DNA from 2 places in the Rummeliibacillus sp. TYF-LIM-RU47 genome. Region 1 is predicted to be linked to the other one. Evidence: predicted binding sites of a transcription regulator. Region 1 holds the regulator's gene; the other holds the start of a gene.

Region 1 (16,409 bases):
ATTGCGGGTCATATTTATGCCAATGCACTAGTACAGCCTATGGAATTTCCACTATTAGCTCTGGTCGTTTCCGGAGGCCATACTGAATTGGTGTTGATGAAGGAAGACGGCAATTTTGAATTAATTGGTGAGACGCGTGATGACGCGGCAGGCGAAGCTTATGATAAAGTGGCAAGGGTATTGAACATTCCGTATCCAGGCGGTCCGCAGATTGATCGATTAGCACATGAAAGCGATGGTGAAGTCGATTTCCCTCGCGTATGGCTTGAGCCAGATTCATATGACTTTAGCTTCAGCGGATTAAAATCTGCTGTTATTAATTATAAACATAACGCAGACCAACGAGGAGAGGCTATTAATCCAATGCATGTGGCAAAGGGGTTCCAGGATAGTGTTGTGGAGGTATTGACAGCCAAAACCTTGAGAGCTGCACGGCAGTACAATGTGAAACAAGTGATAGCTGCTGGAGGTGTATCAGCCAATAAAGGCTTAAGAGATGCACTAACTGCAACCTTTAACAAAGAGGATATACCTTTTTATGTGCCACCGTTAAAATTATGTACAGATAACGCTGCTATGATAGCAGCTGCAGGGACTTCTATGTTTAAAGCGGGGAAAAGAAGCGATTTAACGTTAAATGGCCGACCTGGATTAGAGTTATTGTCCTGGAATAATTAAAGTTATACACAGAAAAGGACTTTCATGTAAAAATGAAAGTCCTTTTTGTAATAAAAAGTGTGAAAATTCTAAAATAATCCACAAACTGTGGACAGTTTGTGGATTAAATGTGTAATAACTAGATATAGTAGCAGTTTATACACATTTTTATGTGTATAACTAGAGTAAAATCTGTGGATAATGTGGAAAACTATTTTGAACCATTGAAAAATAAGGATTGTTTATGTGAATAAATTTGTGGAAAAAAATAGTTGGAAAATTAGCTATTGACCAATATATAGACAATATATGTGTTGTTACGACAAAAGGAGCTATCAAATGATTAATCATTCGACAGCTCCTTTTTATAACTACTAGTTATTCACAGCTTCTCAAGCTCTTCATTTAATTCAAGCCACTCTAATTCGAATACTTCATGCTGCTCTTTTAAATCATCTAATTGTGTTTGCAATTCCAGTACTTTTTCATGGTTCTGGAAGATTTCAGGGTCACAAAGCATCTTCTCAATGCCTTCTATTTGCTGGTCGAGCGTACTTAGCTGTTGTTCAATCTCTTCTATACGCCTGCTTACTTTTCGAATCTTTTTCTTCGCTTCTTTATCAATTTGCGTTGTTTTTTGTTTTTGATCGACTATTTCGATTGGCTTTTGCATTGCAGCCTGTTTTTCGGCAGCTATTTCTTCAAGCTCATGCTTCTTTTCAACGTAATAGTCGTAGTCGCCAAGATATTCAGTTGTCCCATCATGCGAAAGTTCAACTACTTTAGTAGAGATACGATTGATAAAGTAACGGTCATGCGAAACAAATAGCAATGTGCCAGGATAATCTACTAATGCATTTTCCAATACCTCTTTGCTGTCCAAATCAAGGTGGTTAGTCGGTTCATCAAGAATGAGGAAGTTTGCCTTTTGGAGCATTAGTTTTGCCAGAGCAAGCCTTGCCTTTTCACCGCCTGATAAATCACGAACAATTTTATCTACATCTTCTCCTGAGAAGAGGAAGCGGCCTAAAACTGTCCGAATGTCCTTTTCATTCATTAAAGGCCATTCATCCCATAGTTCTTTTAATATCGATTTATTACTATCTAGTTTTGCGAGTTCCTGATCATAGTAGCCGATCTGAACATTGGTGCCGAAATAGATTGTTCCAGAAAGCGGTGATTCATCTTTTATAAGTGTCTTTAATAATGTCGATTTTCCCACGCCATTCGGGCCGACTAAAGAGATCCGATCTGTACGGTAAACATGCAGCTGGATATTTTGAGAGACAGGAATTCCTTCATAGCCTATTGTTAAGTCATTCACCTGCAACACATCATTGCCGCTTTGGCGTTCAATCTCAAATGAGAAAGTAGCAGATTTTTCATCTCCTTCTGGAGAATCCATCCACTCTGTTTTTTCAAGTATCTTGCGCCTGCTTTGTGCGAGCTTTGTTGTAGAGGCTCGTACAATATTTTTTTGAATAAAGTCTTCTAGCTTTGCCTTTTCGCCTTGTTGCTTTTCATACAGCTTGCGGTCACGTTCATAGTTTTTTGCCTTTTGGTCCAGGTAATTACTGTAGTTTCCAGTAAATTTGTTGACATGGTGGCGTGATACTTCATAAACGATTGAAACGATTTGATCGAGGAAATAACGGTCATGGGATACAATTAAAATCGCTCCATCATAACTCTTTAAGAAGGTTTCGAGCCAGTTTAGTGTCTCGATATCTAAATGGTTGGTTGGCTCGTCCAAAATCAACAGATCGGGCTTGCTTAATAATAGTTTTGCAAGGGCGAGACGTGTACGTTGCCCTCCAGATAGCTCAGATATTTTTTGATCATAGCTGTCAGGATAGAACTGCATGCCGTGCAGAATAGAACGTGTATCAGCTTCATATTGATAGCCGCCTCTTTCTTTGAAATCATGCTGCAATTGATCATATTCTGTCATGACCTTTGCATATTGATCAGGATTTTCATAGACCTCAGGATCAGCCATTTTCAGTTCTAGAGTACGAATCGTTTGTTCCAGCTTTTTCAATGGTTCAAAAATCGCCATCATTTCTTCCCAAATAGATAGGGTCGATTCTAATCCGGCATGTTGGTCTAAATACCCTAGCCGAATATCCTTCGGTTTAATGATTTCGCCAGAATCATATGAAAGTTTGCCTGCGATAATTTTTAAAAGGGTGGATTTTCCCGCGCCATTTCTTCCAACGAGGGCAACGCGGTCACGATGCTGCACTTCTAATTTAACACCGCTTAAAATTTCATCACCCATATAAGATTTATATAATTGATTGACCTGTAAAACGATCATATATTTACACCTCAGTTCACTCCTAGTTTATAGGAAGTCGGAAGGGTATGCAACGAGGATTACTTTGCAAAAAAGCTAATTATCATGTACTATTGAAGGGATTTTGATTTGCTAGCAGGAGGAAAAAGCGTGAAGTCCACAAGTAAAATTCCACAAGCTACAACCAAAAGACTGCCTCTCTATTATCGCTTTATCTTAAAGTTTGCAGAGGATGGGCAAGAAAGAATCTCTTCCAAAGAATTAAGTGAAGCGATGAACATTGACTCTGCAACAATTCGCCGTGATTTTTCCTATTTTGGAGCACTCGGCAAAAAAGGGTACGGCTATGAAGTGCAATATTTATTAACGGTCTTTCGTAGTGTATTAGATCAGGATGAACGTATGAATGTAGCCATTATTGGAGTAGGGAATCTTGGCAGTGCTTTGTTAAAATATAATTTTCAAAAGAACCATAATATGAAAATTGTTGCAGCATTTGATACAAGCGGAACAAAAGAAGGTAAGTATATCAATGATATCCCTGTTTTTCCGCCAGAATTATTAGAAGAAAAATTTTTAGAATACAAAGCGGAGTTGCCTGTTTTGACGATACCCGCCCGTTCTGCACAGCAAATGGCCGATAGGCTTGTCGCGATGGGGGTAAAAGGCATCTTAAATTTCGCTCCTGTCACATTGCATGTTCCTGATGATGTACGTGTACATACAATCGATTTGACAGTAGAACTACAGACATTAAGCTATTTCATGCGTAATGACGAAAGATAGATTAACTTCTATACAAATAGATAAAAGTGGCGCACAAGTCAACCAACTTGTGCGCCACTTTTTTGTCGAAAAAAGGATTCTTTTTATATTCAAACTTGAAATGAAATGTATATTGGGATAAAAAAATGCATATGGTTATAACGTTAGACATTTATAAGATAGGTTAGGTGATTAGATGGATAAGTACTCGCAAAACAAAAAGTCTGTTAAAAAGGATGCAAAGCAAGAGCAATTAGATCAATATCGTAAAAGTAATGATGGAAAGCCGTTAACAACCCAAGAAGGCCGAAAAATATCCAATGACTCGGAAACACTAAAAGCAGGAGTCAGGGGTCCTTCCTTACATGAGGATTATTGGTTTCTCGAAAAAATGTCGCACTTTAACCATGAGGAAATTCCAGAACGAGTTGTGCATGCAAGGGGCTATGGTGCCTATGGGGAGTTTGAATGTTATCAATCGATGGAGCACGTGACAGAGGCTTGCCTTTTCCAAGAACCTGGAAAGAAGACGCCTTTAGCTGTGCGTTTTTCTACTGTCCAAGGCCCGAAAGGCTCCTATGATACAGCGCGTGATTTACGCTGCTTAGGCGTAAAATTTTATACAGAAGAGGGCAACTACGATTTAACGACTATCGCTATGCCTGTGTTAATTAACCAAGATCCGATGAAATTCCCGGATGCCATGCATGCTTATCAAAATAAACAGGATGATGGAATCCCAACAGCAACAGGTGCGCATGATCGTTTCTGGGATTATGTAGCGAATAATCCCGAAGCACTTCACATGGTAACATGGATTATGTCTGACCGCGGAATAATAAAGAATTATCGAGTGATGGAGTCTTGGTCGATTAATACTTACTTATTCGTCAACAAAGCTGGCGTCGCAACTTTTGTAAGATTTGTTTGGAAACCGGTTCTAGGCGTTCATTCTCTACTTCAAGATGAAGCATTAAAAATTGGTGGTATTGACCCAGACTTCCATCGAAAAGATTTACGCGAAGCTATTGATAAGGGTGCGTTCCCTGAGTATGAACTAGGCGTTCAGCTAATTCCGATGGAGGATGAATTCAAATTTGACTTCGATGTGTTGGATCCTGCTAAATTCTGGCCTGAAGAGCTAGTGCCAGTTCAACTAATTGGTAAAATGACCCTTAATCGTAATATTGATAATTACTTCTCAGAAATGGAGCAAATCGCATTCAATCCTGCAAACGTAGTGCCGGGTATCGGTTTCTCAAATGATCCTGTTTTACAAGGAAGATTAATTGCTTATCGAGATACACAGCAACATCGCCTTGGCAGTGCTAACTATCTTGAATTACCGGTAAATAAACCGCTCTGTCCTTTCCACAATAATACGCGCAGGGGCTTTATGAGAATGAGAATAGATGTGGACCAAGTAAACTATCACAATAACTCATTAATGGATAATACACCGCATACATCCACACCTGAAGAAGGTGGTTATGTACATTACCCGAAAAAAGTAGAAGGGCATGTTATCCGTGGAAGAAGCAAGTCGTTTAACGATTACTTCTCACAAGTACGTATTTTCTGGAACAGCTTGACGCCAATTGAAAAGCAACACACTATTGAAGGATTCAGCTATCAGCTTGGAAAAGTAAAGAGCGAATCAGTTCGTCAGCAAAATGTCGATTTAATAGTAAATGTAGACAAAGAATTAGCTTGCATCATCGCGGATAATATCGGTGTAAGACAGCCGAGCGGTGACAATGTGCCTGTCAATACTAGCTATGCATCCCTCAGCCAATCGACAACGCCTAAATATCCTTACACGCAAAAGGTGGGCGTGCTAATTGGTGAAGGATTCAATGGCCAAGAGGTAATGCAAGTTCTTAACTTCTTAGAGAGCAATGGTGTTTTCATTGATATTATAAGCGAAAGACTTGGAAATGTGACTGGAACAGACGGAGCGCAAATCAAAGTTAACCAAACCTTCATTACAGGAAGCCCGTATTTGGTTGATGCTCTTTATGTAGTCGGGGGAACTTCGAAATATCCAGCGAAGTTTATGCAAGATGTGTCTGACTTCGTACACAATGCGTATAAGCATTATAAACCGATTGGCGTAGGTACAGGCGGACAGTCATTCATCCAACAATCGCAAAACAATAATTTAGAGGGCGTAGTTTTTGCAGCTAATAATCCAAACTTTAATCAAGATTTCTTGAATGCAATTACTCAACAACGTTTCTGGAGCAGAACGTAAGGAAGAAGAGCAAATAGGATATGTTTCACTTAATTACTGGCTAGCTGTTTAGCCAGTTTTTTTATTATGTATGCAAAGAATACTCTTTTGTAGCAAATATAATATATTCAATCTAAGTAGAGTAGGGAAATTGTAGGTAAATATTTCACAATAAAATCGTGAATAGAATAGCCAAAAGCCTATTTTTACGTTAAAATAGGAGCAAGTATATGAGGAGGTGTCTGTAATGGGAATTAGTGCTGGAACTGCAGTAATTTTAGGAGTCGTTGCCATACTAATTTTCGGACCGAAGAAACTACCAGAGCTTGGTAAAGCAATGGGTTCTACTCTCCGTGAATTTAAGCATGCTACAAAAGGTTTAGCTGATGATGATGAGCCGAATAAAGTATCTGAAACAAAAAAGATTGAAGATAAATAAGTTAGGATGTTTAGTAAATGAATAACACAGAACTAACTATTGTCGAACATATAGAAGAATTAAGAAAACGGCTGATGATTGTTGCCGTTTTCTTTGTGGTTGCAGTGATTGGTAGTTTCTTTCTAGCACAGCCACTGATCCACTTTTTGCAATTTAGTAATGAAGCAAAGACTTTGCAGTTGCATTCATTTAAAGTGACGGATCCCGTCAATATTTATTTCCAAGTGATTTTTGTATTATCGATTGTTATGACATCGCCTGTTATTTTATATCAACTATGGGCCTTTATTACGCCTGGATTGTTTCCAAAAGAGCGTAAAGCGACATTACGGTATATCCCATACATTGTTTTCTTATTTGTGCTCGGCGTTATGTTTTCATATGAGGTTTTATTCCCTTATATGATTCATTTCATGACAGAGATGTCTACGGAAATGGATATTCAACAAACGATCGGCATTAATGAGTACTTCCAATTTTTACTCCAGCTGACGCTGCCTTTCGGTATCGTATTTGAGTTGCCTATGGTCGTATTGTTTTTAACGCGGCTTGGTATTATTACACCTCAAATGCTCAGCAAGTTCAGGAAGTATGCCTATTTCATCTTGTTGGTCGTTGCAGATATTATTACGCCAACAGATGTTCTGTCGCTTTTTATCGTGTCTATTCCTCTATGTATACTGTATGAGATTAGTATTATGATTTCTCGAGTAGGTTATCGAAAATATATTAGAGCAGAACAGCAAAGACAAATAGAAATGCAACAACAATAGTAGAATAAACTGTAATCAAACGAAACTATTTGATTGCAGTTTTTTTATGCAAATGAAACAAAACCCTTCTTATAAAAGAAGGGTTTTGTGTATAGTTGGAGAAATAGAGAGTATAGCTTACTGATGCTGTTCTAAAAACTTCACGATGGGTTCCTGATAGAGCTGAATAGCGGTCACAAATCCATTTAGCATCATATGGGCAATGATAGACGTAATAATACGCCTTGTACGATAATAAAGAAAAGCGAATATAAAACCAGAAATGGCATAGATAATAATGTGAGTAAAATCAAAGTGAATGACAGCAAATACAAGCGAGCTGATCAGCGCAGCGATAAAGAAGTTCGTCGTTTGGATGAGCGAGCCAAATATAACACGCCGAAAAACAAACTCTTCTAGGATAGGACCGATAATAGCTAGCGCCAAAATAGCAACAGGTGCTGCATCTGCTATCGTTGTAAGGTTTGCTGTGTTTTCAGATGCCTGAGTAATGCCTAAGCTATGTTCGATAATGCCGCCGATCCACTGGCCTACAAATACAAGAAAGAATCCAATAACCCCCCAAAGAATAGATGTAGGGATAGATTCGGGTTTTTGTTTGAAAATTTTCCAGAAGTTTCGATTAAAGGCTATCACAATAAGAGATAATAGAAGAGCTGCTGCAAAACTTATGACGATATACCACCCATTAATAGTGAGGACCAATTCTTCTTTCCCCATAGTTGGATATCTTTTTTTCATGAACAGTGCAAACGGTCGCATGAAAACGACAGAAGAGAGCTGCATAGCAAGGTAAATCAATAAAATATATAACGCGGTTTTGTGTGATTTCAAACTCAATTTCCTTTCTGTTTTCTGCCTGTTTTCTTTATTGTAAATTAACTGAGAATAAAAACAAAATTTTTAATGCTTACCGCTTGCAAATGAAATGGGAATTCATTAATATAATAATTGTGTTAGCACTCAATAGTGAGGAGTGCTAATAAGCTAAGTATATACACATAATTCTAGGAGGTTGTTTCAATTGTTAAAACCATTAGGCGATCGTATTATTATCGAAGTTGTCGAAGTTGAAGAAAAAACTGCATTCGGCATCGTACTCCCAGACTCTGCAAAAGAGAAACCTCAAGAAGGAAAAGTAGTTGCAGTTGGTACTGGATTCTTAACAGATGGTGGTCAAGTGGTTCCACTTAACGTAAAGAGTGGGGACAACATTATTTTCTCTAAATACTCTGGAACAGAAGTAAAATATGAAGGCAAAGACTATTTAATTCTTCGCGAATCAGATGTTTTAGCAATCGTTGAATAAGAATAATAAACGTAAATGAAAAATAGATAAAATTTCAGGAGGTAATTTTTAATGGCTAAAGATATTCGTTTCAGTGAAGACGCACGCAGCGCTATGTTAAAAGGTGTAGATAAACTTGCAAACGCAGTAAAAGTAACATTAGGACCTAAAGGGCGCAATGTCGTGCTTGAAAAGAAATTTGGTTCACCATTAATCACAAATGATGGTGTAACAATCGCTAAAGAAATCGAATTAGAAGATCCATATGAAAACATGGGTGCAAAATTGGTTTCAGAAGTAGCTTCAAAAACAAACGAAATCGCTGGTGACGGTACGACTACTGCTACAGTTTTAGCTCAAGCTATGATTCGTGAAGGCTTGAAAAACGTAACAGCTGGCGCAAACCCAGTCGGCATCCGCAAAGGGATCGACAAAGCGGTAGCTACTGCTATTACTGAATTACAATCAATTTCTCAACCAGTTGAAAACAAAGAAGCTATTGCACAAGTAGCAGCTATTTCTTCAGCTGATGATGAAGTGGGCGAATTGATCGCAGAAGCAATGGAACGCGTAGGAAACGACGGCGTTATCACAATCGAAGAATCTAAAGGTTTCACAACAGAATTAGATGTTGTAGAAGGTATGCAATTTGACCGTGGCTACCTATCACACTATATGGTAACAGATACTGATAAAATGGAAGCAGTATTAGACAACCCATACATCTTAATTACAGATAAAAAAATCTCAAGCATTCAAGATGTGCTACCAGTTTTAGAACAAGTAGTTCAACAAAGCAAACCATTACTAATCATTGCTGAAGATGTTGAAGGTGAAGCTTTAACTACTTTAATCTTGAACAAACTTCGCGGTACATTCAATGTAGTGGCTGTGAAAGCTCCTGGCTTCGGTGACCGCCGTAAAGCAATGCTAGAAGATATCGCTATCCTAACTGGCGGACAAGTGATTACAGAAGATATCGGTTTGGACCTAAAACAAGCTTCAATTGAAATGCTTGGCCATGCTGGCAAAGTAGTTGTAACAAAAGACCACTCTACAATCGTAGAAGGTTCAGGTTCAACTGACGCAATCGAAGCTCGCGTAGGTCAAATTCGTGCTCAATACGAAGAATCTACTTCTGAATTCGATAAAGAAAAACTACAAGAACGCCTTGCTAAACTTGCTGGCGGCGTAGCTGTCATCAAAGTTGGTGCAGCAACTGAAACAGAATTGAAAGAACGCAAACTTCGCATTGAAGATGCTCTTAACTCTACGCGTGCAGCAGTAGAAGAAGGTATCGTTGCAGGTGGTGGTGTAGCACTAGTAAGTGTCTACAACAAAGTAGCTGAAATCGGCCAAGCAGAAGCAGGCGACGTGGAAACAGGCGTGAAAATCGTATTACGTGCTCTTGAAGAACCAGTACGTCAAATCGCTGACAACGCAGGCCTTGAAGGTTCTATTATCGTGGACCGCTTAAAACGTGAAGAAGTGGGCACTGGCTTCAACGCTGCAAACGGCGAATGGGTAAACATGATCGATGCAGGTATTGTAGACCCAACTAAAGTTACACGTTCTGCACTACAAAATGCAGCATCTGTAGCAGCTCTATTCTTAACAACAGAAGCAGTAGTAGCTGACATTCCAGAACCAGCTGGAGCAGCACCTGCAATGCCTGATATGGGCGGCATGGGCGGCATGATGTAATAAAGCCGTCAATCCCTTGATATATAAGGGTTTGTATGTAAGGTGAAAGTGATTTGCTAACATAGAGGATAATTTAGAGGCTTCTCATTAGTTGTAAAAACTTTTGGGAAGCTTCTTTTTTCATTTCTTTGGTAACGTGGAGATAGACATTCTTGGTGATTTGATCATCTGAATGGCCAAGTCTAACAATAATTTGTACAACTGGTACTATGAGACTTCAGACTAAGCAGTTTTAAATAATTATGCGAATTTGATTTGTGACTGATTAAAAGGAAGTAAAGATATCCTTTTGAAGATATTCAAATCAATATTTTAGCATTAGTTGGTTTGATGCAATTGATTAAAAATATTTTAATGAAGTTATTCAAGTGGGGAAAACTTTTTCAATATCAAAGTGACTAGTTTAAACCAGTTTATTTAGACATCTCGGTTCAAGATGATTTAAGATATCAAATCTATCATGATGATAATCCAGGGAACATATCATTAAAAATGTATTATGAAGAAACCGTGGCGGAGTTTGAAATAATTAAACTTCGAACATTTTGATCTGCATACAAAAGAATTTAGTACCTATTTAAATGGTAAATGAAAAAATAATTTAGATACTTACATATGGAAGAAATAAGGTGTCTTCTAAAGATGACGGAATCTGATAATAAAGAGTGAAAAGGTAATTTAAGCTTGTTCAGGTACATTGACAATTGTGAATTTTTTAAATTTTAGGTTGGAAATATTTTAAACGATTAAGCTACTGAAAAAAATTTAATAGTGCTTCGTTCTACATTGTCATATTCTCTAGGATAATGAATAGAATATATAACGTATAGGGACTTTTATTAATAATTGTTTAGACTGTAATCAAATTTAGGAAAAAAGTGCAAAAATAAAAGGTTGCCATCTAGGCAACCTTTTATAAGGCCCTTTAATCATATACTTTAACTGTAACTGATGATGGGTGGTTACTACCAACCATGAAGATATCATATGCTCCGGGCAGGCCAACACTAAAAACTGCACAATTATCACCACTTCCGGATGTTGTTGCATGTTTTTCTAAAGTAGTATAACTGTCTACTCCAAATTTGATTTTAGTTGATACATTTGGTGCACAAACTTTTAAGTCTCCACCGCCACTTTGTATACGAATACTCTTAGAAAATGTCCATGTTCCAAGATAATCCCATGTTCCAGCCCCATATGGTTGAATAACTGTATTTGTTTCTTCTTTTGGTTGAGTAGCTGCCTCAGCTATATTGTGAGGTGAAGCAAATAGAATAGACCCTGCTAAAGCTAAGCTAAATAATAAAGACTTCTTCATTTATATATCCCTCCAATTAAATAAGTACAATACTATTTTAGCAGAAAAATAATATAAAGTAAAATATTTACTTGTATAATTTTATATATTTATACAATTAAGTAATTAATATAGCAAATATTAAGAGCTATATTTATTATTAACTCTATGTTTAATTTAGAATAAAAGAAAATAAGTATAAAAAATCCATATATATGAATTTAGAAAAAACAAATAAAACTACAGACTTGCTGTATATTTTTATGATAGTTCAAGTACATATAAAGGGAAATCTGTATTTACCAAATGATGTAACATATAGGAGGTAGCTTATCGGTTATAATTAAATGAGAAAAACTTTTCTACAATCGTCATATGTTTAAGTAGATATAAAAAAGAAATCATAAGCAAGTTATAAGCTACTTATGGTTTCTAGTCTATTATTACCTATAATTGTATTCAACCAGTTGTCTTTAGAATATTGCAATCCGTAAAGATATCGATATTAATTCCCTCCTTCATTTTCATCACATATATTAACCCTTATGATATATAGCTATCAACAGTTATTTAATCATTCTATTCCTCAAATTATAATGGAGTTTTTGGCTGCGTAGCATAAGATGAAGTAGATGCTGCAGTAGAGGACTTTTCTTTATAATCAGGGTGGGGGATTCGTATGAAAGTGATTGAAGTTCAAAAAAGAGCATTCTTTTAAAATACTCTTTTAATATACTATTAGTTTCTTTACTCTGTAATTTGATATCGAGAACCGGATATACTATTTAGCTATTGTTTTAACATGAAATAAATTCCCCGTATTCTTTATCAATTTCTAATTTGCTGATTAAATTTATCTCAAATATAATCTAAGATGATGTTTCTTTTAATACAGAAGAAATTACCAAAGAGTATTCTGAAAAAAGATTCTTCAAATGGAATTATGCCAATAGCGATACATCAAGTATAGAAATGAAATATACTGTTTTTTGAAATATTATATGAATTTTAATAGTTGTTCAAATATTTTTAAAAATCTCGGTGAATTAGTAAACTACATGATAAATAAAAAAGATTCGTCTCCACCAGAAAAAGAACCTAGCAGTAATCTATGTGTTTGCGCATACATAATACACAGGAGGAATGAATCTGTGAAAAGGTGCAAACACTTTGCTACCCAATCAAATGTAAAACAGTAAAGTACCGTTTTATATATTACACACTTTCTGCTCACAGACGGCATAATGTAACTTCCACAGGATGTGGTGGCTTAGGTTTTGCGATTATTGTCACGGCTTTTTAGCCTAAGTTCCTACGCACCCAATTCCCTGATATATTTGAGTGTTGTATCTAAGTTAAAAGTGATCTGCAAGTAGAAATACTCCCTCTGTAAAGAGGGAGTATTTTTTTACTTTGATTAACTAACAGGTAGTTGTGTGAAAGAGGTGTTAACTGTCACCAAAGTAGAGCTGACTGTTCAGAATCTTTCTTTTCCTTGGGGAACCCAGCCAAATATTTCGCGTAAAGCATTCTTGATTTTCTGGCTTTTTTAATGGTACTTTTAGACCCAACTCTCGAAAACTTTAAATATGGTTTACGATTATTTAGCTCAATTAACCAAATATGATGATCGCGGTCAAGAGCGATATCGACACCAGATTTGAATATGGTATCATATTTATCAATCTCTCTAGCAGCTTTAATAGCAATTTCAGACATTTTCTGACGGATACTCAATGCCTCAGCTTCAGATAGATTGTATAAAGTTAAAAGCAAAGATTGCGCATTTTGCATTCTTCCGCCATTTAAGATGTTGCTAACGCCACTGCCTTTCCTGCCTTTCCTTGCCACCATCCCTATGTCTTCCCACTGGCCACTCTGGTTTTTTATAAGAGCAATTCGAAAATCAATGGGATGGTTTTTCTCTATTTCTATATCTATTTGTTGCTGTATAATAAACTTCTTACTTTTGAACTTAGATTTCACATAATCAAGTAGTTCGGTTTCAGAGGAAAAGTGGATGGTCTCGTTTTTTCTATTAAGACGGAATTTAACACGATATTGATTATGTTTCGCTATAAATTTTTCAATGCCATTTCCTGAGGATCCCGAGATAGGCTTTACATAAATGGTGCCAAGTTCTTTAAGATACTTTAAAATATCCGTGGGCTTCTTGTATAAGAAAGTTTTAGGAATATAGGGAAGTAAATCTGGATTTTTATGAAGTCGTTGATACATTTTCCATTTATTAATACCTGCTAGGTGAAAAAAACGCCGGCCATAAAGTTTTTTTAAATATTTCTTACTGTCACTAGGCATAGTTGTTCTTTTTACTATGACAGATGGAAATGGGAAAGTCCCTTCTACCCAGTTTTTAGTAGATGGATTGTAAAGAAAACCATGGACTTTAGAGTTATTTTCATCTATACCTTCCACCGATAATGCTAAAACGACGCCATTAACTAATCGATATTGTTTCTTTATTTGTTCAAGTTTTTTTATTTGTTTTAGTTTATTTACTTTCTTTTTAAGTTTTTTGTGAGAATTCGTTATCATCACGCCAATAAATGGCCCTATAATAATTTCATCATTTTGGATTGAAATTTCATAATCTACTTCTAAAGGAAGCCTCAGATTTTCTATGACAGTATTAGATAATCCGATTTCATTTTCTTTTATTGTATTTAATTGTTTGAATATGACTTCGGTTTTATGAAATCCAAAATGAATAGTTGTTTTTATCCTTGTTGCGTCTAGTAATTTTCTTTGCTTAGGATGTAATATGATGCATGGACTACCATCACTAATAGGAATTAATTTGTATACATTGTTCAATCAAGTACTTCCTTTCATATTGTTAATTTATAAGGTATAAAGCAGGATCGATTTTTTCTTATTTTGGTACAATGAAATTCAAAAGTTTCTAATGGACTCAGTAGAAACACATAGGTTATTTTATTTGTGCATTTGCTAGGAGCAATTTTGCTAATAATAAAGGGGATTAACTATTTATAGTGAGCAGCGATTCACAAAGTGATTTTTGTATAGTGAAAGGATGATGGGAAGGCGCACTTACCAATAGATTGTTTAAATGCTATGGCAAAGTCCCATCATGAGTTGGATTTGTCCTTTTTTATATGTGAAAATTGCAACCATTTCTTACAAAATGGTTGCGGTTTTGGAGATTTATTAAAAAACTAATTATTTCGGTTCAATTTCAGGGAGTGGTCGATTGACTAGATTAGGTGGAAACGGATTAATTGCACAGAAACAATTTAAATCAACAATTATGCAGCTTTTAGTTTTCCGAAGCGAGTACAAATCGTCACATGAGTCAATCGGAATTCCGTCCATATCTATGGCTTCAAGTATTGATAATTCAGCACAGCAGGTGTCCTCATTCAATTTTTCTAATCGAAAAAAAGGGGATACTGTACACTTTGTGAATGCTTTTAAAGGTTTTAGATTGTTATTCATTAAAAGCATAAAAGGTATGGTATCTGTCGTAGCAGAAAAACATATAAATTGAAACTCCATCAGTTGACCGGATAATATACTTTGTTCCTTCTGTAGTGTTTTCATTGCCTTGCAAACGCAATTTTTGTTATCCACCAAATCTCCCCTCCTCGGCAGACAATTTTAGATGTGCCATATTTCTATTGTATTTTGGATCACAAAGAAAGGGTTGGGTGATTGTGCTTCAATGCTATTTTTTCTGATTAGCGAGATAAGCAGCATATGGAATTGTATTCATTGCTGCCTCCAATTCTCGGTATATATATCCTGGTCTCCAGTTCACTTCAAAAATCCACAGCTTTTTATTTTCATCAATTCCAATATCAATTCCCAATTCATCTAATTGGTTATTATATAAGGCATCAAACTTTTGTAAAAAACGCAGGGGAAACTGTTCTAACATTCTAAGAATATCAAAGCTTTCTACACCATATTCTTTTTCTAGAAAAGATTCGAGCTTTCCAATATATCCTCCTGAACTGACATTACTAATAACTCCATCATCTGAACCGATCCTTGGGTAGATTAACGTAATCCCCCAATCACCAGAGCCATTTTTTTGAACATGGATTCGAAAGTCAAAAGGGAACCCGTCCTTTGTCCTGCTTGAAATATAAGGTTGAACGAGGTATGCCTTCTCTTCTATAACCATTTCAATTTTCTTGCGGAATTCAGTTATATTAACAGTTTTCCGATGAGAACCTTCTAACAGCTCAATCTGATCTCCATTGCGTTCAATAAAAATTAAACCTTTGCCCTGGTTACTCGATAAAGGCTTTATAACAATTTTTTTAAATCGTTTTAATGCAGATAAAACATCTGATGAATCCTTGATTATTTCAGAAGGTATTAAGTAATGCGCATATTCAGGTATTGTTTTTATTTTTCTAAATACTTTCATTTTGTTACCTATTGGATGACTGGTAAAAGGTATGGTTTTTTTAAGCTGTCGATATACTTTTTTCTGAAATGTAGTTTTCATACCAGTAGCATTATAAATCACATCAGGAAAGGGCATCTCTTTTAGAATCCAAGTTCCATTTTCATATTGATAGCCGTGAATGACTTTTTCTTCAAACCTAACAGCACTGGGAGAGAAGAAATAGAAATTAATGCCTTCCATCTTCGCAACTGAAGCACAGGTATAAGCTTTTTTAATGTCATGAGGATGTTTTCTATAATGAAGCATTGCAACGGTCACCATTATATCTCCTCCGATAACGGTTCAATATAGAATTTTATTTTTTTAAAAGCATTCAACGCATTTTCCTTTGCCTCATCTAATGTTTCACCAGTAGCCATTACATACCCATAACGATGGCCCATTGAAATAGGCGGTCTGATGACGGCTTTTTTACGTGACTTGATATAAACTTCTCTTACACCAGGTTCATTTGCAGCTCTTTTTTTACCTGTCACCTTTAAAAGTCGTCCA
Region 2 (16,409 bases), on a different contig from region 1:
AAAGGACTTATTATTTTTAAAATATTTATTAACGGATTCATATGGTTTGCTATCAGAAAAAGGACCCACGAATTCTAAAATATTAGGTTCTTCAGCCTCAAATGGCATAAATGAAAAACTAGCATTGATGTCTTTGAGCTGTTTCATATCATCTTGGTCTCGTTCGTGAATTTTTTTCATAATAAATTTCGCAATTCTAAAGTTAGTAACACGCATTTCTTGCTCAAAATCAAACCCTAAACTTGCTAGGACTTCTTTCAAAGCAATGGCTAATGCAACTGAAGAAGATTTTGATGCGAAGGTTGTAGGGTTATAGCCTTCTTTAAAGAAATCCGGGTATCGATAATAAACTCGCTGTAATACAAAGTAGAGCAGTTCATCCAGTTCCTGTTTTGTATCTTTTGTAATCGTTTGAGCTGCAGAATGCATATATCTTGTGTGGATATACTGTTCTAACTTAGCTAGCTCAGCAAGACGTTCATCTTTTCGCTTCATATTGTCTTCGGTTTGCTGGATCAGTATGCGAAGTCTTTCTTGGGCTTTTTCCGTTTCTTCAGCTAATGCTTGAACTGCTAGTGCTGTTAATTCTTCTGATAAGAAGTGATGGAAATTCTCTTCAAACAATGGCAAACCAGAATGTAAATTTTGACTTTCTAATTTCTCTTGCAATGCTAATAAACTCGAAACACCAAATAGTCTTGGATGGCGGATGCCGAAACGTTGGAGTTCTTGTTTCACATAATCTTTTACGTCTTCTGCTTCCTCTGCATCCTTTGCAAGATCAATTGCATTAACGATAAAGAACATCTTATCTAGTTCAAATGCATCCTTCACGCGCCCAAGTTGAATTAAAAATTCTCGATCGGCTTTTGCAAATGCGTGATTGTAATACGTGATAAATAATATGGCATCTGCATTACGAATATACTCAAACGCCACCCCCGTATGCCGTGCATTTATAGAGTCTGCTCCCGGTGTATCTACTAATGTCACACCTAAACGGGTTAATTCACAATCGTAATAAAAATCAATACTATCGACAAAGCAGCTTCTGCTTTCTTGAGCTACGAATTTTTCAAATTCTTCGCGATTTGTCCTGATAGTCTCGCCCAATTTTTCTTTAAAAGTAGGGTAGCCTTCTTTGAAGGCACGCACAAAGGATTTATGAACATGCAGTCTTTCATCGTCGAGTGGTTTAGCTAAAGCCTCTTCTGCCCGATCAAATGCTTCATTTAGTGAATGAATTGTAATACCAATTGCTTCATAACTAGCAATAATGTCATTTTCTAATTGTCCAATAGTTTTTAAGTGGACATCTGCCGTTTCATGCGGATGGCCTTCTGAAATAGGACGAATTTTATTGATAGCAGCTGTTGTAGGATTTGGAGACACTGGCAGTACTTTTTGCCCCATCAATGCGTTTGAAAAAGAAGATTTCCCTGCACTAAATGCTCCAAAAAGTGCAATTGTAAAATCTTTTTGCTTTAAGCGGTTCACTTTATTTTTTAAATAATTTGCAACCTCTGAAAATCCTTGAATTGGTTCAATAGCGCTTGCTGTTCTTACAGCGTTTTGAAGAGCAGTTGTCGAGTGTATAGATGGAGATGAGATTTTATCCTCCAATTCTTCTTCCTGATTCTGCTCCTCTTTTTTTACGAGCATAGATGGATCAAACGGCCGGATATTGCCCATTGCCTTTTCATGTTCTTGCTCCCACTCAGATACACATTGATCTGCTTCAGGATTCATTGTTTGAATCGAGACCGTTTTTTGGATAGCAAAATATTTTTCCTGTTCTTCAATTGCTTTGGCGCCATCAATTACTTCTACTTTGTTTTTCAAAACTGCACATTTTTTCTTTAAGGGCTCAACTGTCGTAAAGGACAACTCTTCTATATAAGCGCTTTTTTCAAACTTCCATTGATCCGTGTCTTGCTTATACCACCTCTTTGTGGCACTTGCTACACGATTGGCGAAGTTTAAAAGCGCATCCCCAGTAATACCAGAATCAAGTTTTACTTGTTCTTCAATTACTGAAAATGGTGGCTGCATATCAAAATCGTCGATTTCATGAGAAAAATCATCGGTTAAAGCATTAACTAATTTCAATGAACTCTTCATTAAAGATCGCATATGACCAGAAATTTGAGAGAACGCTATTTCTTTATAAAGTGAATACAGAGATTCCTTACGCAGATCCTTTTCTGCTTGTGTTTTTTTACCAGAAAAAAGCATTCCAACTTTGAAATCTGGCTGTACACTTTCCAAATAATATTTCAGTTTTTCTCGTAATTCGAAAGGCATTATAGCAGCATTTTCTAATAATTCATCACGGCTGTGATCAAAATTCTTTTGCCAATTTGATGCTGAATACAACTTTAACTGTTGAAGTACTACTTCAAAGTCTGCTGTAATCTCTTCGTTATTTTCCCACTCTTCTTGCGATAAAATGGTCTCATTATTTTCTAATAGCTGTTTTTTATTAGTTTCTAAATATTGTGCATGTTCGATTTGAAGCTGCTCAAGAGCTGCTTTACCTCCAGCAATTAAATGATCTTGCCAGCCTTCCATACTATTCATGACTATTTCTTTTACTTTATTATAATCATTGTAAGGAAGATTAAAGTCTCTTAATGAGGTAAAGTAAATCCCTTTTGGTTCTACGCCCCAATTTGAGAATGATTGATACACCGAATTGGAAAATTCCTGAAAGGTGAGTTCACTCTCTTTATGTTTATCAATTTGGTTCACAATTAGATAAACATTAGGATTATGCTTCATTAAATTCTTTGTAAATTGGAAGTTTAATTCTGATTGGACATGGTTATAGTCCATTACATAAAAAACAATATCAGCCAAATGCAGTGTTGTTTCCGTAGATAAACGATGCGCATCATCAGTCGAATCCACACCTGGTGTATCCATTACTGTTATGCCTTTTGGCAAAACAGAATCTTTATGGCCAATTTCAATTTGAGAAACCAAGGCACCGTTCTTAGCGAATTCTTTTACTGTTTTAATATCATATCCGTCATCAAATTTGATAGGATTTTGATCTACTAGGTATGCAATGGCATAGTTCTCATCCGATTTATGTACTTTTACAACGTTTGCGCTTGTTGGTATAGGAGAAGAAGGAAGGAGATCATCCCCTGTCAGCGCATTAATCATAGTAGATTTACCTGCAGAGAAATGACCTGCAAAGGCAATCATATATTCTTTATTAATAAGCTTTTCAGCAAATAATTTCGTTTTTTGAAGCCTTTCCTGGTCTTCGTTATGTTGATAGATTAAATATTGCATTGCAGTCTGTTTTAGCAGCAGATGTAGTTGTTCTTCAAAATGACTCATGAAAATCATTTCCTCCTTTTTTGCCTTAACGCTATTTTACCATGCCTATATTAAAAAAATCCTTCTATTATTAGAAGGATTAAAAAAATTATTTTAAATGGGTGGAGGTTTGATTAAAAATGTATTTGCCTATTGCCCCATAAATAATAAGTGTCGCACCAATGAATGCATAAACCATCTGAAACGCTCCTTTTTAAAGAAATTAATCAGTGAATATGAAAATCATTCTCATTTGTTAATTTCATCATAATAAAAAAACTATGTGACGTCAACAACTATTCAATTCTTTTGCTGCGTGATACTATATTAAAAAGGTCATAACATAAGGAGTTCTCAATGAGCACATCGATACAAGTACAAACTATACTCAATAGCATGATTCAATCACTCAAAACTGTATTACCGAACGACGTCCATGTCTCAGCTCCATCCATTTCTAAAGAACCTTACGAACAATCCGAAATCGGAGTTTTAATCGGCATGGTGGGAGATTTAAAGGGAAGAATTATTATAGATTCCTCTCCCGAAACTTTCAGTACTATTAGTGAGGCCATGTTCGGAATGAAGCTTGAAGGTGAAATGCTGGAATCTTTTACAGGAGAGTTTGGCAATATGATTGCTGGCAATCTTTGTACATATGTTGCTGCACAACAATTAGTATTAGATATTACACCACCAACTGTTATGGTGGGCCATACAAAACTGCTTGGCTATAATCAAGCAATCATACTTCCTGTTGATATAGATGCCATCGGAAAGTTAACCATATTGCTAGCGATGGATCCGAGTTAGAAAAAAGAAGCTTTTTTAAAGCTTCTTTTTTTATATCCAGATTACTCATAGCTTATTAAAGACATACCTAGGATTTTTTAATCACCCTCTAAAGGTACCCTCACTTAAAACCCTCTTTATATCATTATTTTTCATAGATTTTTATCATCTCAACTCGTTAACCTTCTTAAACATACATTCCTTTTCACACTTCTTTCACACTTTTTGTCAAAAGGTGTGATTTTTATCACATCTAAACCTATATTTTTTTTATATCATTTACTCAAACAATAAAACAAAACTTCATTCAGAGAAGTCTTCTTTCTTCGGTTAGTTACAGCCCAATAATCGGACGAAGTAAAACTTAATTCATCTTGTTCTAGATTATTTATTGAAGAAGCTTCCCTCTTGCAAACTATTGCAGAATAAATGTTTTGATTTAATTGAAAGGAGCGATTTCGATGGCACCCAAGAAACATGAAGAAGAAGAAAACCTAAAAGGAACACTCTATTTAGTATTTGCGTTAGGCGCTTTTATAGTAATTACGTGGGCTGCATGCTTTGGCCTATTTTTAGAACGTTTTTAAATAAAGGAAAGAAGGGAAAAAAATGCATCTGCATAAATATGAAAAGTATTGGCTTTTATTTGGTGGCGGATCTTTAATCGTATTTTTATTAATTACAGGAATCATGGCATTTCATAACGGCAGTCATCCACCAAGTGCCAAAAACACAATAAATCATGAAAAGGTAGACCAAATTGCACCATTTAACAAACCTGGTGTTCACAAAGTTACAGGTAAAGATTGGGATTATGAAATAGTAGTACTCGCTTCTGCCTTTTACTATAACCCACCAGAACTAGAAGTACCTGTAGGTTCTAAGGTTAAGTTTATAGCTACTTCTAAAGATGTTGTACATGGCTTTGAAATATCAGGTACGAATGTCAACATGATGCTAGAACCAGGCTATGTTTCTGAATATGTGACAACAGTTGATAAAGCTGGCGAGTATTTAATTGTATGTAACGAATATTGCGGAGTTGGCCATGCGCAAATGCATTCTATGCTTAAGGTGGTGGATAAAAAATGAGTCAAACAGTCATCGATCAATCAAAAGTCAAAAATGATAGTCTACCCGTTGCAAGTAAGGTTAATAGAAAAACAGCTGAGCTTCTTAAAGTAAATCCTAAAGATGCTAAACTTTCTATGGCTCATATTTATGTTGCATTCATAGCTCTATTCTTGGGTGGAACTGCAGGTCTATTGCAAGTTTTAGTTCGTTCGGGGCATTTTGAATTACCTTTTGGCATTGGGTATTATCAAGTTTTAACTGTACATGGTGTTTTGCTAGGTTTAATACTTACTACATTCTTTATCTATGGTTTTCAAATTGCAGCGGTTAGCCGTACATCTGGTACCCTATCAAATAAACAAAGATTACTAGGCTGGATCGGATTTTGGATCATGACAGCTGGTACTGCAATGGCAGCTGCGATGGTTCTTTTAAATGAAGCGTCTGTTCTCTATACTTTCTATGCCCCATTACAAGCACACTGGATTTACTATTTAGGCCTAACACTTGTTATTGTTGGTTCTTGGATCGGAGGACTTGCACAAGCAATGCGTTGGATACAATGGCGCAAAGAAAATCCAAAACAAACTTCACCTTTACTTTCATTCATGGTCGTTTGCAATAACTTAATGTGGTTTGTTGCAACTCTCGGCGTAGCTGCTGAAGTATTATTCCAATTGTTACCTTGGTCACTTGGCCTAGTAGAACGAGTTGATATTCTTTTATCACGTACTTTATTCTGGTATTTCGGGCATGCACTTGTGTATTTCTGGTTATTACCAGCTTACATGGTATGGTATACCATCATTCCAAAAATTATTGGCGGGAAAATTTTCTCAGATTCCCTTGCTCGCCTTGCATTTATCTTATTCGTATTATTCTCAATCCCAGTCGGAGTTCATCACCAATTGACTGAACCTGGTATTGACCCATCATGGAAATATGTTCAAGTAGTTCTAACTATGATGGTATCTATTCCTTCTTTATTGACAGCATTTTCAATATTTGCAACGTTTGAATTAGCCGGACGTTCAAAAGGTGCTAAAGGACTGTTTGGTTGGCTAAAAAAATTACCTTGGGGAGATGCAAGATTCTTCGCTCCGTTCATGGGTATGTTAATCTTTATCCCAGCAGGCGCTGGTGGTATTGTCAATGCATCTAACCAAATGAACCAACTTATCCATAATACCATTTGGGTAACAGGACATTTCCACTTAACAGTGGCAACTACCGTTATTCTAACATTTTTCGGTGCTGCTTATTGGTTAGTTCCTCACTTAAGAGGCAGAGTGTTTACAAAAGAGTTAAATCGCCTTGGTATTATCCAAACAATCGTTTGGGTTGTTGGTATGGCTATTATGTCTAGCTCCATGCATATTGAAGGTTTACTGGGTGCACCTCGCCGTTCCTCTTTCTCTGATTATGGCGGTGCTGAAATTGCTAAGACATGGGCATCTTACCAAGTTGCACAAGCTGTTGGTGGCACATTATTGTTCATCGGCATTATCATCTTCTTGTATATCTTTGTAAGACTTTGCTGGTTTGCACCTAAAGGTGAAGAAGAATTCCCAATCGCTGAAATTTCTCCACAAGCGGAGAAAACACCTGCTATTTTGGAAAATTTCAAAGTATGGCTTGTAATTCTAGCAGCATTAATATTGATTGCTTATACATTCCCTATCTATGATATTATACAAAATGCTCCACTAGGTTCTAAAGGCTATAAGCTTTGGTAATCTAGCAAATAAAAAACGTTCTATTTCATAATTGAAATAGAACGTTTTTTTCCTGTATATGTATCTACGATATATTTCCCGCTTGAATCATAATTACACACATATCATCAGGTTGATCAATTTGCAGTTCTTTAGGTAATACATACTCAATAGGTTCCTGCATTTGAATATCAAACTTCTGGTTAATCACTAATTTCTTCAGTTCTTCTAATCCATCATGATTGATATCATCTAATGCCTCCATAACCCCATCCGTATAAATAAGAACTTGAATTTTTTCTTTAAATTCAATTGTTGTTTTTTTCACTTTCATTTCTCTAAACAATCCTACAGGGCAGCAATTGGTCGATAAGGTAATAATTCTTTGATCTTCGACTAATAAAAACCCTGGTGGATGGCCAGCATTCACATATTCAATAGTATTATTCTTCGTATCAATAACTAAATATATGGCAGTAAAATAATAGTGAAATGTATTTTTTTCTTGATTGAGTATATTCATCCATCTATTTAGTTCTTCAATTAGTGCCACAGGGTCTGGATTTTTGCGAATAGCATCGCGTAATGCAGAAGATATATACATACATACTAAAGATGATGTAATGCCGTGGCCCATTACATCCAGTAAGATTACACCATATCGATCTTCATCAATCTTTTGCCAATAGTACATATCTCCGGCTAATTGATTTGCAGGCAAATAGGAAGCATTGACATTAAATCTTTCTTCTAATAAAGGTTTACTAAGAAGCCCTCTTTGAACTTGCATAGATAATTCTAGTTCATCTTGTATTTTCTTTTCATGTTTTTTATGCCAATCTTTTTCGTATTTTAATCGAAGGCCTACACGAATTCTGGCTAGCAAATCTGTTTTGTTAATTGGTTTTGTAATATAGTCAATGCCGCCGACATCTAACGCTTCAGCAACTTTTTTTGAATCTTCAATAGCTGTTACAAAAATAATTGGTATATCTTTAAACTTAGGGTTATCTTGTAGTATCTTACATGCTTCAATTCCGTCCATTTCAGGCATCATAATATCCAGAAGAATCAAATCAACAGATGTGTTTGTTGATTCTTTTACTTCTGTTTCTAAATAATCGAACATGGCTTTGGCAGATGTAAGAGAAGAATAGTCTGTATAACCTGCACGTTTAAGTATATTCTCTATTAAAAAGAGATTGATTTGATTATCATCTACTATTAATATTGTCATTCTTCTCCCCCTTACTGGTAATGTAATTCCCTAATAGTAAAAAATTAAACATTATTAAATAAAAAAGTGTAAAGCATCACTCTAAATAAAACAAGGAAAGGAAATGCATAAGCATCTCCTTCTGTTAGATCTTTCTGTATATATTCTCTTTGGCTGAAATAACAGCATATTTATCTGAAAACTGAGTTGACCGCAGAGACTCCTTACTGCCAATTCCCATAAAGCCCCTTTTACAGAGGCTTTCATAGAATAATTGGTTCACGTTTAGTTGAAGATCACTTGTAAAATAAATCATTACATTTCTGCAAATTATGATATGAAATTCGTTAAATGACCCATCTGTTACTAAATTATGTTGAAAGAAAACAATGTTTTTTCTTATGCTTTCGTCTAAATAAGCATAATCATAATCTGTAGTATAGTATTTAGAAAACTCATGTTTACCACCAGCATTTAAATAATTCCGAGTATAGGTTTGCATGCGATTCAACGGAAGAATGCCTTTTTTTGCAGTAGATAAGACTTTCTCACTTATATCCGTTGCATAGATCTTTGCTCGATCGTATAGGCCTTCTTCTTCTAATAAGATAGCCATGGAAAAGGCTTCTTCGCCTGTTGAACAACCTGCATGCCAAATCCTAATTTCAGGAAGATTTCTCAAATGCGGAACTACCTGTAAACGAAACGCTTCAAAAAACTCAGGATCTCGAAACATCTCTGTTACATTGATGGAGAAATCATCAATTAATTTTTCAACAAATCCTTTTTCATATAAAACCTTTTCAATTAAATAGCTAATTGTCCTAACATTTTCTATGCGAGCTCGATTCTCTATTCTTCGCTTAATAGATGAGCGCATATAATCACGGTAATCAAAACCCGAAACATCAAAAATCGCCTGCAACAATAACTTTATTTCAATTTCTTCTCTTTCTTCTTGTGTAATAGAATCTTTCATAGTTTTCACCGCTATCTGGTTACCACCGTTGATGTGAGCCATACACGAAGCACAGACAATAATTGATCTACTTTTAATGGTTTGCTTACATAGTCAGATGCACCGGCTTTTAGACATTTAGCTCGGTCACCCTTCATTGCTTTTGCTGTCAGGGCAATGATTGGCAATTCTTGATACTGTTCTTGCTGGCGAATCAGCTGCATTGTTTCATAACCATCCATGCCTGGCATCATGATATCCATTAGGACGGCATCTATTGTATTTTCTTCATGAAGGATGTCTAAGCATTCATAGCCATTTTGCGCAGTGATTATATTCATTCCTTCTGCTTCTAATACTTTACGTAAAGCAAAGATATTTCGGTTATCATCATCAACGATTAGTATCTTTTTACCTGTTAATTTATTTGAGTTTGCTTGTTCTTTCTGCTGTTCTTCGCTAAAGCTTACTAAAGTGTCAAATGTTATGTCTTGTTCTTGGCATCGTTCTGCTTCTACTGAAGCTGCAATAAGATCCTTAACATCGCTTTCTTCCATTACATTTACGCCTTCTGGCAAGTTTGGAAGGAATAATGTAAAGGTACTTCCTTGCCCTTCAACACTTTCACAAATTATATTCCCGCCAAGCAATTTTGCAAACTCTCTACTGATAGATAAACCTAATCCAGTACCCCCATACCTGCGAATAGTTGCGCCATCCGCTTGTTGAAATGCCTCAAAAATTAATTCTTGTTTATCTTTCGGAATACCAATACCTGTATCTGATATATTGATTTCAATCCAATCAATAGTTGGATTTGCACCTTGAACATGTTTGTAAACTCGTTCCATATCTGCTTTTTTGAAATGAACATCTACAGAACCATCACCCGTAAATTTAAAGGCATTTGAAAGTAAATTCTTCATAATTTGTTGGAATCGTTGATGGTCAGTATAGAATAACGCTGGAATATTGTCCTCCATTTTCACTTCAAAGGATAAGCCTTTATTTTTCGCAATATGCTTAAAGTTTTGGTAAAGAAGGTCAGGAATCTCGCTAACATTCATTTCTTCAAATTCAACCACTAATTTTCCGACTTCAACTTTTGACAAGTCTAATATATCGTTGATCAAGGTTAATAAATCTTGACCGGATGAGCCAATTATTTGAGCGAATTCACGTTTCTCTTCGGCTGTACTACTATCTTTAGGATCTTGAAGCATCTCTGACAAAATAATAATGCTGTTAAGAGGCGTTCTAAGCTCATGAGACATATTCGCCATAAATTCAGATTTATATTGCGAACTGCGCTGTAACTCTAAAGCTTGCTCTTCTAACTCTTTCTTCGTCTCTTCTAGCTGATGCGATTTTTCTTCAGCTTCATATGTTCTTTCTGATAGCTGTTCATTAATCATTCGCAATTCTTCAGCTTGAGTTTGTAATTCTTCTGATTGAGCTTGCAACTCTTCTGATTGGGCTTGAAGCTCTTCCGTTTGTGCTTGTGACTCTTTCAAAAGACGTTCAATTTCCATACGTCCTTCAACGCTATTTATCGTAATGCCTAATGTTTCAAGCACTTTTTGGATGAATTTTTCTTGAACCGGTGTAAATGTTTCTAAGCTTGCCATTTCAATGACTGCTACTACTTGTTCTTCAAAGATAACTGGTGCAATTAAAATACTTTTCGGGCTAACTTGTCCAAGCCCTGTGGTTACCAATTGATAGTTATCGGGTATATGTGTAATAACTTGTGATTTTTGTTCAGACACACATTGGCCAATAATACCTTCCCCGACCCGGAAAGCTTCCCGGCCAATATTTTCTCCATCGCCCGCAATATCAGCAAGCTTGATAAAGCGAGTATCTTTCCCATCACCTTTTCGAAGGTAAAAGACACCAAATGAAGCATTAATCATTGGTGCTAATTTTGTTAAAAGACGATTTGCTAAAACTTGAATATCTTCAATGCGTTGATACATTGTACCGATTTCTGCTAAACCGGTTTGTATCCAGTTTTGGTCATTCATTTCTTGTGTATATTTTTTCTCATTCAAATTATATTGCTCTAATGATTCTGCCATTGCATTGAATGAATGAGCAATATCCCCGATCTCATCTTTGGTGTTGATATTGATCCGTGGGATACTAGATAAATTATGGTAATCAATATCTTTAATGACACCTGCAATAGATGACAAATCTTGCGAAAGTTTGCGAAGCATCCACAAAAGGATTGCTGAAACGAATATTATTCCAATCACTGATCCTATAATGCTTAAGAATAAAGTACTCTCATAATTTTTTTGAGATTCATCTACTTTTGTATCCATTAACTTTTCTTGATATGTTTTAAAATCATTGAGCGTCTTCGTTACTTCACTACGTTTAGCCATTTGGTCATTCATCAAAGACTCGAGATTTGCATTGTTGTCTTTATTAGTCACCGCTTGAATAATCTTAGTTTCAGTTGCGGTATAAGATTGATACTGATCATTTAGTTGCTGTGACAATCTTTTTCCATCTGCAGTATTAACTACCGAGCTTAACTGAGATATATCCTTCATAATAGCTGATTGGTTTTTCTCTAATATTTCAACGCTTTTTTCAGCTTTATTCTTACCTTCATTTAGGGCAGCATACAAGATTTCTCGGTCCGATTGGGAAAAGAGCTGTCTCATGTCTAAGACGATTTTCACCTTTTCATAGCGATCGTCGACAATCTCGGTCATATTTTTTCTTAATGAATTTAAGTTGGAAATCATCGTTGATAACAGAATCAATAGGAAAACGATAATTAATCCAAAGCCAATCCATTGCCTTTTCTTATAATCCATATAATCTCCCGCCTTTCTTAATAATGTTTTATATAAAAATTTGTAAATAATCCTAGTAGTAAAGAATAGTATACTTAATTTATTCTATCACTATTCGATAGTTTATGCTAAAAAATGTTCCGGATTACGAAAAAAACGAAAAAAGCCCCAAAAGTATGCTAAGCGCATACTTTAAGGGTCATGGTTATTTGTATTCTACTGGTTTAGTCGGCAAGATTGGAATCAATTCATCTTGATATTTTACTTCTTCTTCATTAAATAACAGATGGATTTCACCGTAATCTTCTGATGTTCTAATCAAGCGTCCCATCCCCTGCTGTAAACGAAGTAGCATAAAAGGTAAATCTACTTCTTGGAAAGGATCTTTTGCAAAAGCCCGTTTAGCGTCAAATAATGGATCGTGTGGCGGGAATGGCAAATCAAAAATAATTACTCGCGTTAATGCTTGTTTCGGCAAGTCTAACCCTTCCCAAAGATGATAAGAACATAAAACATTGAGCTTGCCTTCTTGGAATTCTCGAACAATGGAGGACAATTCACGATCTCCTTCAAAGCCAATTGTTGATTTGAACTCATCCGGCAGTTTTTCTTTGAATTCGAGCATAGCTTTTTGAGATTTAAATAGTATAAGCGTTTGCTGTTTGTCCTTTAATAGTTCTTCTACTTTTTGAGCTTTTTCCTGCTGTGAGCTCTGGTGCAAGAAAATTTTCATCACTTCTTCATAATCAAATGGAGAAGGTACAGAGAAAGAGTGATAATTCTTAATTCCTAAGCTTCCTGCTATATAACTAAAATCCTTGTTAACTGACAGAGTGGCAGAAGAGAAGACGTAAGGAATTTTTTTGGTGAATAATTTCTCTTCTAATACTTCAGTAATCAATCTCGGCATAATGACTAGTGTTTCTTTGCCATCCGTTTCTTCTAGCCAATTGACCGCATCATTGCTAGTTGCAAAAATCTTCATTGCTGATTGGTATTGTTCTAAAAATTCTTCAGCCATTCTCAACTCATATTCCGGAATAACATATAGTTCTGATTCAAACACAAATTCCTCTAAAAGCACCTCAATAATATTGATTACTTTTTTTCCTAACGCTAATAATTGAGGAGATTTATTAATTCTTTTACGGTCATCGGCTGATTCAATAACATCATCTCGCAATTGGTCAAAAAACAATTCATGCCCCTCTTGCAATTGTTCCATTGTGTATAACGTTTTTTCGCGTAGACCGTCAACCATTAAACGGTCGATTAATTGAACAATGGTATAATCTTGCACTTTATATGTCAGTGCTTTTTGTGCAGCATACTCAAGCAAATGCCCTTCATCAAGCACAATCATCGATACTTCAGGTAACAGCGACAATTGCCCTTCTCGTTCACGGGATTCTTTTGTGGCGATATGCTCCATTAAAAAGTCTTGCGAACAAATGATTAGATCTGTAGATTCTCGGTAATGTGCCCGATGCAGTGTCTGACCACATCTATTGCGCAATTCGCAAACAGAACATTGTTGAATAGAATTGTAATTCACAAGATTCCATTCTTCATCACTTATATTTGGATAATCACTGTGTTGGCCATAGAGATTTAATGTTCCTTGGCCGAAAACGCCTTCAGGCATTGTTTCTGCAATGTCGTCCAGATAAGGGCCATCAGCATACTTTTCAGCCTCTTCAAAGCGTTTGATGCATAGATATTGATCTCTTGACTTTGCCAGGCGAACATCTATCTTCATATCTAGCGTATCCTGTAATTTATATAAATCGCCACCAGCTTTAACCAGTTGATCGATTAACGTTTCATCTGCACATGCAATTAAAGCAGGCTTTCCCGTATAGCGTGCATAGGCAATCGCAGGCAATAAATAAGCGATTGTTTTACCGGTACCCACTCCTGCTTCCGCAAAGAGTACCGCTTTCTCACGAAGCACTTTTTCAATTTGGTAAGCCATAAAAATTTGTTCATCACGACATTCGAATCCTTTTTCAGGAAGCTCGTCATACAAAATATCGCCTATCCAGTCTCCTAATGAATCAAAGAAAGACTTATCTTTGGATAAGGCAAATGGTATTGACTGTCTCATGCTTATTCCCCTCTCGACTAGACAACGAAACGGATAGGTTTCCCCATCCGCTACATACGCACTTAAATCTTTAATAATCCTATTATAGACAACTTTATCTAAATTTAAAATATGTTATAGCTCTACTATTTAGTCACTGTTTTCAAGATTTTTTACCCCAAAACTGGTAGTAATCCGTCTTAATGAAACCATTGAAGAGCTTACGTTTCTTTGTAGCTCTCTTACCGTATAATTCTTCAAAATTCTCCATGGAAGAGAGCATATAAACAGACCAAGTTGGATATTTAGTCATCATCTTACCCATATCCTGAACCATTTTTTCAATAGTCTCTTTTTCACCGATACGTTCACCATATGGCGGGTTACCAATCATTACACCATCCGATAAGGTTGTAGTAAAATCCGTTACTTGCATTTGCTTAAATGATACCAAGTCAGCAAACCCAGCTTCTCGTGCATTTGATTGTGCAATCTCAACCATTCTATGATCAATATCAGAACCAAAGATTTGAAGTGGTTGATCGTAGTTAGCTACATCCTCAACTTCCATACGCACATCGTTCCATATACTAGATTTTATCCACGGCCATTCTTCACTAATAAAGTCCCGGTTGTAACCAGGAGCCATGTTTTGTCCAATCATAGCAGCTTCAAGAGCAATCGTTCCTGAACCGCAAAACGGGTCTGCAAATGGTCGATTCGGATTCCATTTTGATATATATACTAAGGCAGCAGCAAGCGTTTCTTTTAAAGGAGCTTCACCTTGATCAAGACGATAACCTCTTTTATGTAACCCTGCTCCGCTAGTATCTATTGTCAATGTTGCAATGTCTTTTAGTATAGAAATCTCAATTTTAAACTTAGCGCCGGTTTCTTCCAAAAAGCCTAAACGCATGTAGTGGCCCTTCAACCGCTCCACAATGGCTTTTTTTGTAATCGCTTGGCAGTCAGGAACGCTGAATAATTTAGACTTTACAGATTTCCCTGTAACCGGAAATTCGGCATCGACAGGCAAATACTTTTCCCATTCAATCGCTTTTACTCCCTCAAACAATTGCTCAAAAGTCTTAGCTGGGAAGCTTCCAGCTACAATTTTTACGCGGTCCGCTACGCGCAACCATAAATTGGTTTTAGCGATATCTCTCTCATCGCCTTCGAAATAAACTTTCCCGTTATCTGTTCTTGTATGATAGCCCAAGGCTTTTAGTTCATCGGCCACAATCGACTCAAGCCCCATGGCTGCTGTCGCTACTAGTTGATATTTAGTCATACTTACTTCCCTTCTATTTCTAGTTCCCAAAATTCAAGGAACTCCATTATCTCATCTAATGGAACCGGTTTTGAATAATAATATCCTTGAATCATATCACAATCCATTTCACCGAGCAATTTAACTTGATCACGCTGCTCAACACCTTCTGCAATGACGCTCATTTGTAATCTGTGCGCCATCTGGATTATCGCATGCACAATCGCTTGCTTATCACTGACACTGCAAATTTGTTTGATAAAGCTTTGGTCAATCTTTAAGCAATCAAGCGGAAATTCGACTAGATAGCTTAGAGAAGAATAACCTGTACCAAAATCATCAAGAGATAATTTAAAACCCATATGTTTTAGCAGAATTAATTTACGCGTTGTTTCTTTTTCATTATTCATGATTGTTCTTTCAGTCAATTCTAATTCAAAATGGTTTGCTGGCAAATTATTTCTTTCTAATATTTGCTGTATCGAAGTAATAAAATTCGGTTGATGAAAATGGATACTCGATATATTAATGGCAATTGGCATTTTGTAGCCATACCCTATTAGCTCATGAGCATCCAGGCATACTTTTTCTAAAATAATTTCGCTAAGAGGAATAATCAGCCCTGTCTCCTCTGCGTAAGGGATAAATTCACCTGGAGACACATTTCCTAATATCTCATTATGCCAACGGACCAATGCTTCCATTCCAATAATCTGCTGTTTTTGATAATTGACTTTAGGCTGGTAATATATCTCAAACTCATTTTTATTGCTAATCGCTTTTCTCAGTTCACTATCCAGGGTAAACGTTCTCTTTGCGTCTGTTTTCAAATCATCAAAGTAAAAAGAAAATTGATTTTTCCCATGATCTTTTGCATAGTACATGGCAATGTCTGCTTTGTTGAGCAATGTTTCTGTATCATCTCCATCATGCGGATAAACACTTATACCGATGCTAGCTGTGATAAATAATTCGTGGGTATGAATATAAAATGGACTTTCGAGCAATTGAATGATCTTCTCGCCCAAATGTAACGCTTCTCTTGGATGGTGAATGTCTGTAAATGTTAGAACAAACTCATCACCGCCATATCGCGCAAAAATATCTTTGTTTTTAAGTAATGTCTTTATACGTCTTGTAACCTCAACCAGTAAT

The links. The regulator Rex, encoded in region 1, represses fermentation and respiration genes when NADH is low (regulators of the CRP and FNR family bind a similar motif). The targets are predictions, from matches to a motif close to TTGTGAAATATTTCACAA.
Region 2: the regulator Rex is predicted to act here: its motif matches at 4,358-4,375, upstream of F0527_RS09715 (cytochrome c oxidase subunit 2A).

The regions. Positions count from the first base shown of each region.
Region 1 covers NZ_VVIR01000006.1:59,659-76,067, reverse strand. Annotated here, with positions in the region: gene tsaD (tRNA (adenosine(37)-N6)-threonylcarbamoyltransferase complex transferase subunit TsaD) at 1-678, shown strand, start outside; gene F0527_RS16120 (ABC transporter ATP-binding protein) at 1,040-2,977, opposite strand; gene F0527_RS16115 (redox-sensing transcriptional repressor Rex) at 3,107-3,742, shown strand; gene F0527_RS16110 (catalase) at 3,918-5,975, shown strand; gene F0527_RS16105 (twin-arginine translocase TatA/TatE family subunit) at 6,202-6,393, shown strand; gene tatC (twin-arginine translocase subunit TatC) at 6,411-7,166, shown strand; gene F0527_RS16095 (CPBP family intramembrane glutamic endopeptidase) at 7,284-8,000, opposite strand; gene groES (co-chaperone GroES) at 8,191-8,475, shown strand; gene groL (chaperonin GroEL) at 8,527-10,158, shown strand; gene F0527_RS16075 (hypothetical protein) at 11,084-11,479, opposite strand; gene F0527_RS16070 (YheC/YheD family endospore coat-associated protein) at 12,914-14,293, opposite strand; gene F0527_RS17470 (CotY/CotZ family spore coat protein) at 14,660-14,935, opposite strand; gene F0527_RS16060 (YheC/YheD family endospore coat-associated protein) at 15,165-16,178, opposite strand; gene F0527_RS16055 (ATP-grasp domain-containing protein) at 16,178-16,409, opposite strand, start outside.
Region 2 covers NZ_VVIR01000001.1:1,916,049-1,932,457, forward strand. Annotated here, with positions in the region: gene F0527_RS09705 (dynamin family protein) at 1-3,351, opposite strand, end outside; gene F0527_RS09710 (chemotaxis protein CheX) at 3,688-4,143, shown strand; gene F0527_RS09715 (cytochrome c oxidase subunit 2A) at 4,584-4,709, shown strand; gene F0527_RS09720 (cytochrome c oxidase subunit II) at 4,732-5,214, shown strand; gene F0527_RS09725 (b(o/a)3-type cytochrome-c oxidase subunit 1) at 5,331-6,932, shown strand; gene F0527_RS09730 (fused response regulator/phosphatase) at 6,997-8,148, opposite strand; gene F0527_RS09735 (CheR family methyltransferase) at 8,273-9,106, opposite strand; gene F0527_RS09740 (response regulator) at 9,118-11,919, opposite strand; gene F0527_RS09745 (ATP-dependent DNA helicase) at 12,104-14,005, opposite strand; gene F0527_RS09750 (THUMP domain-containing class I SAM-dependent RNA methyltransferase) at 14,148-15,275, opposite strand; gene F0527_RS09755 (EAL domain-containing protein) at 15,278-16,409, opposite strand, start outside.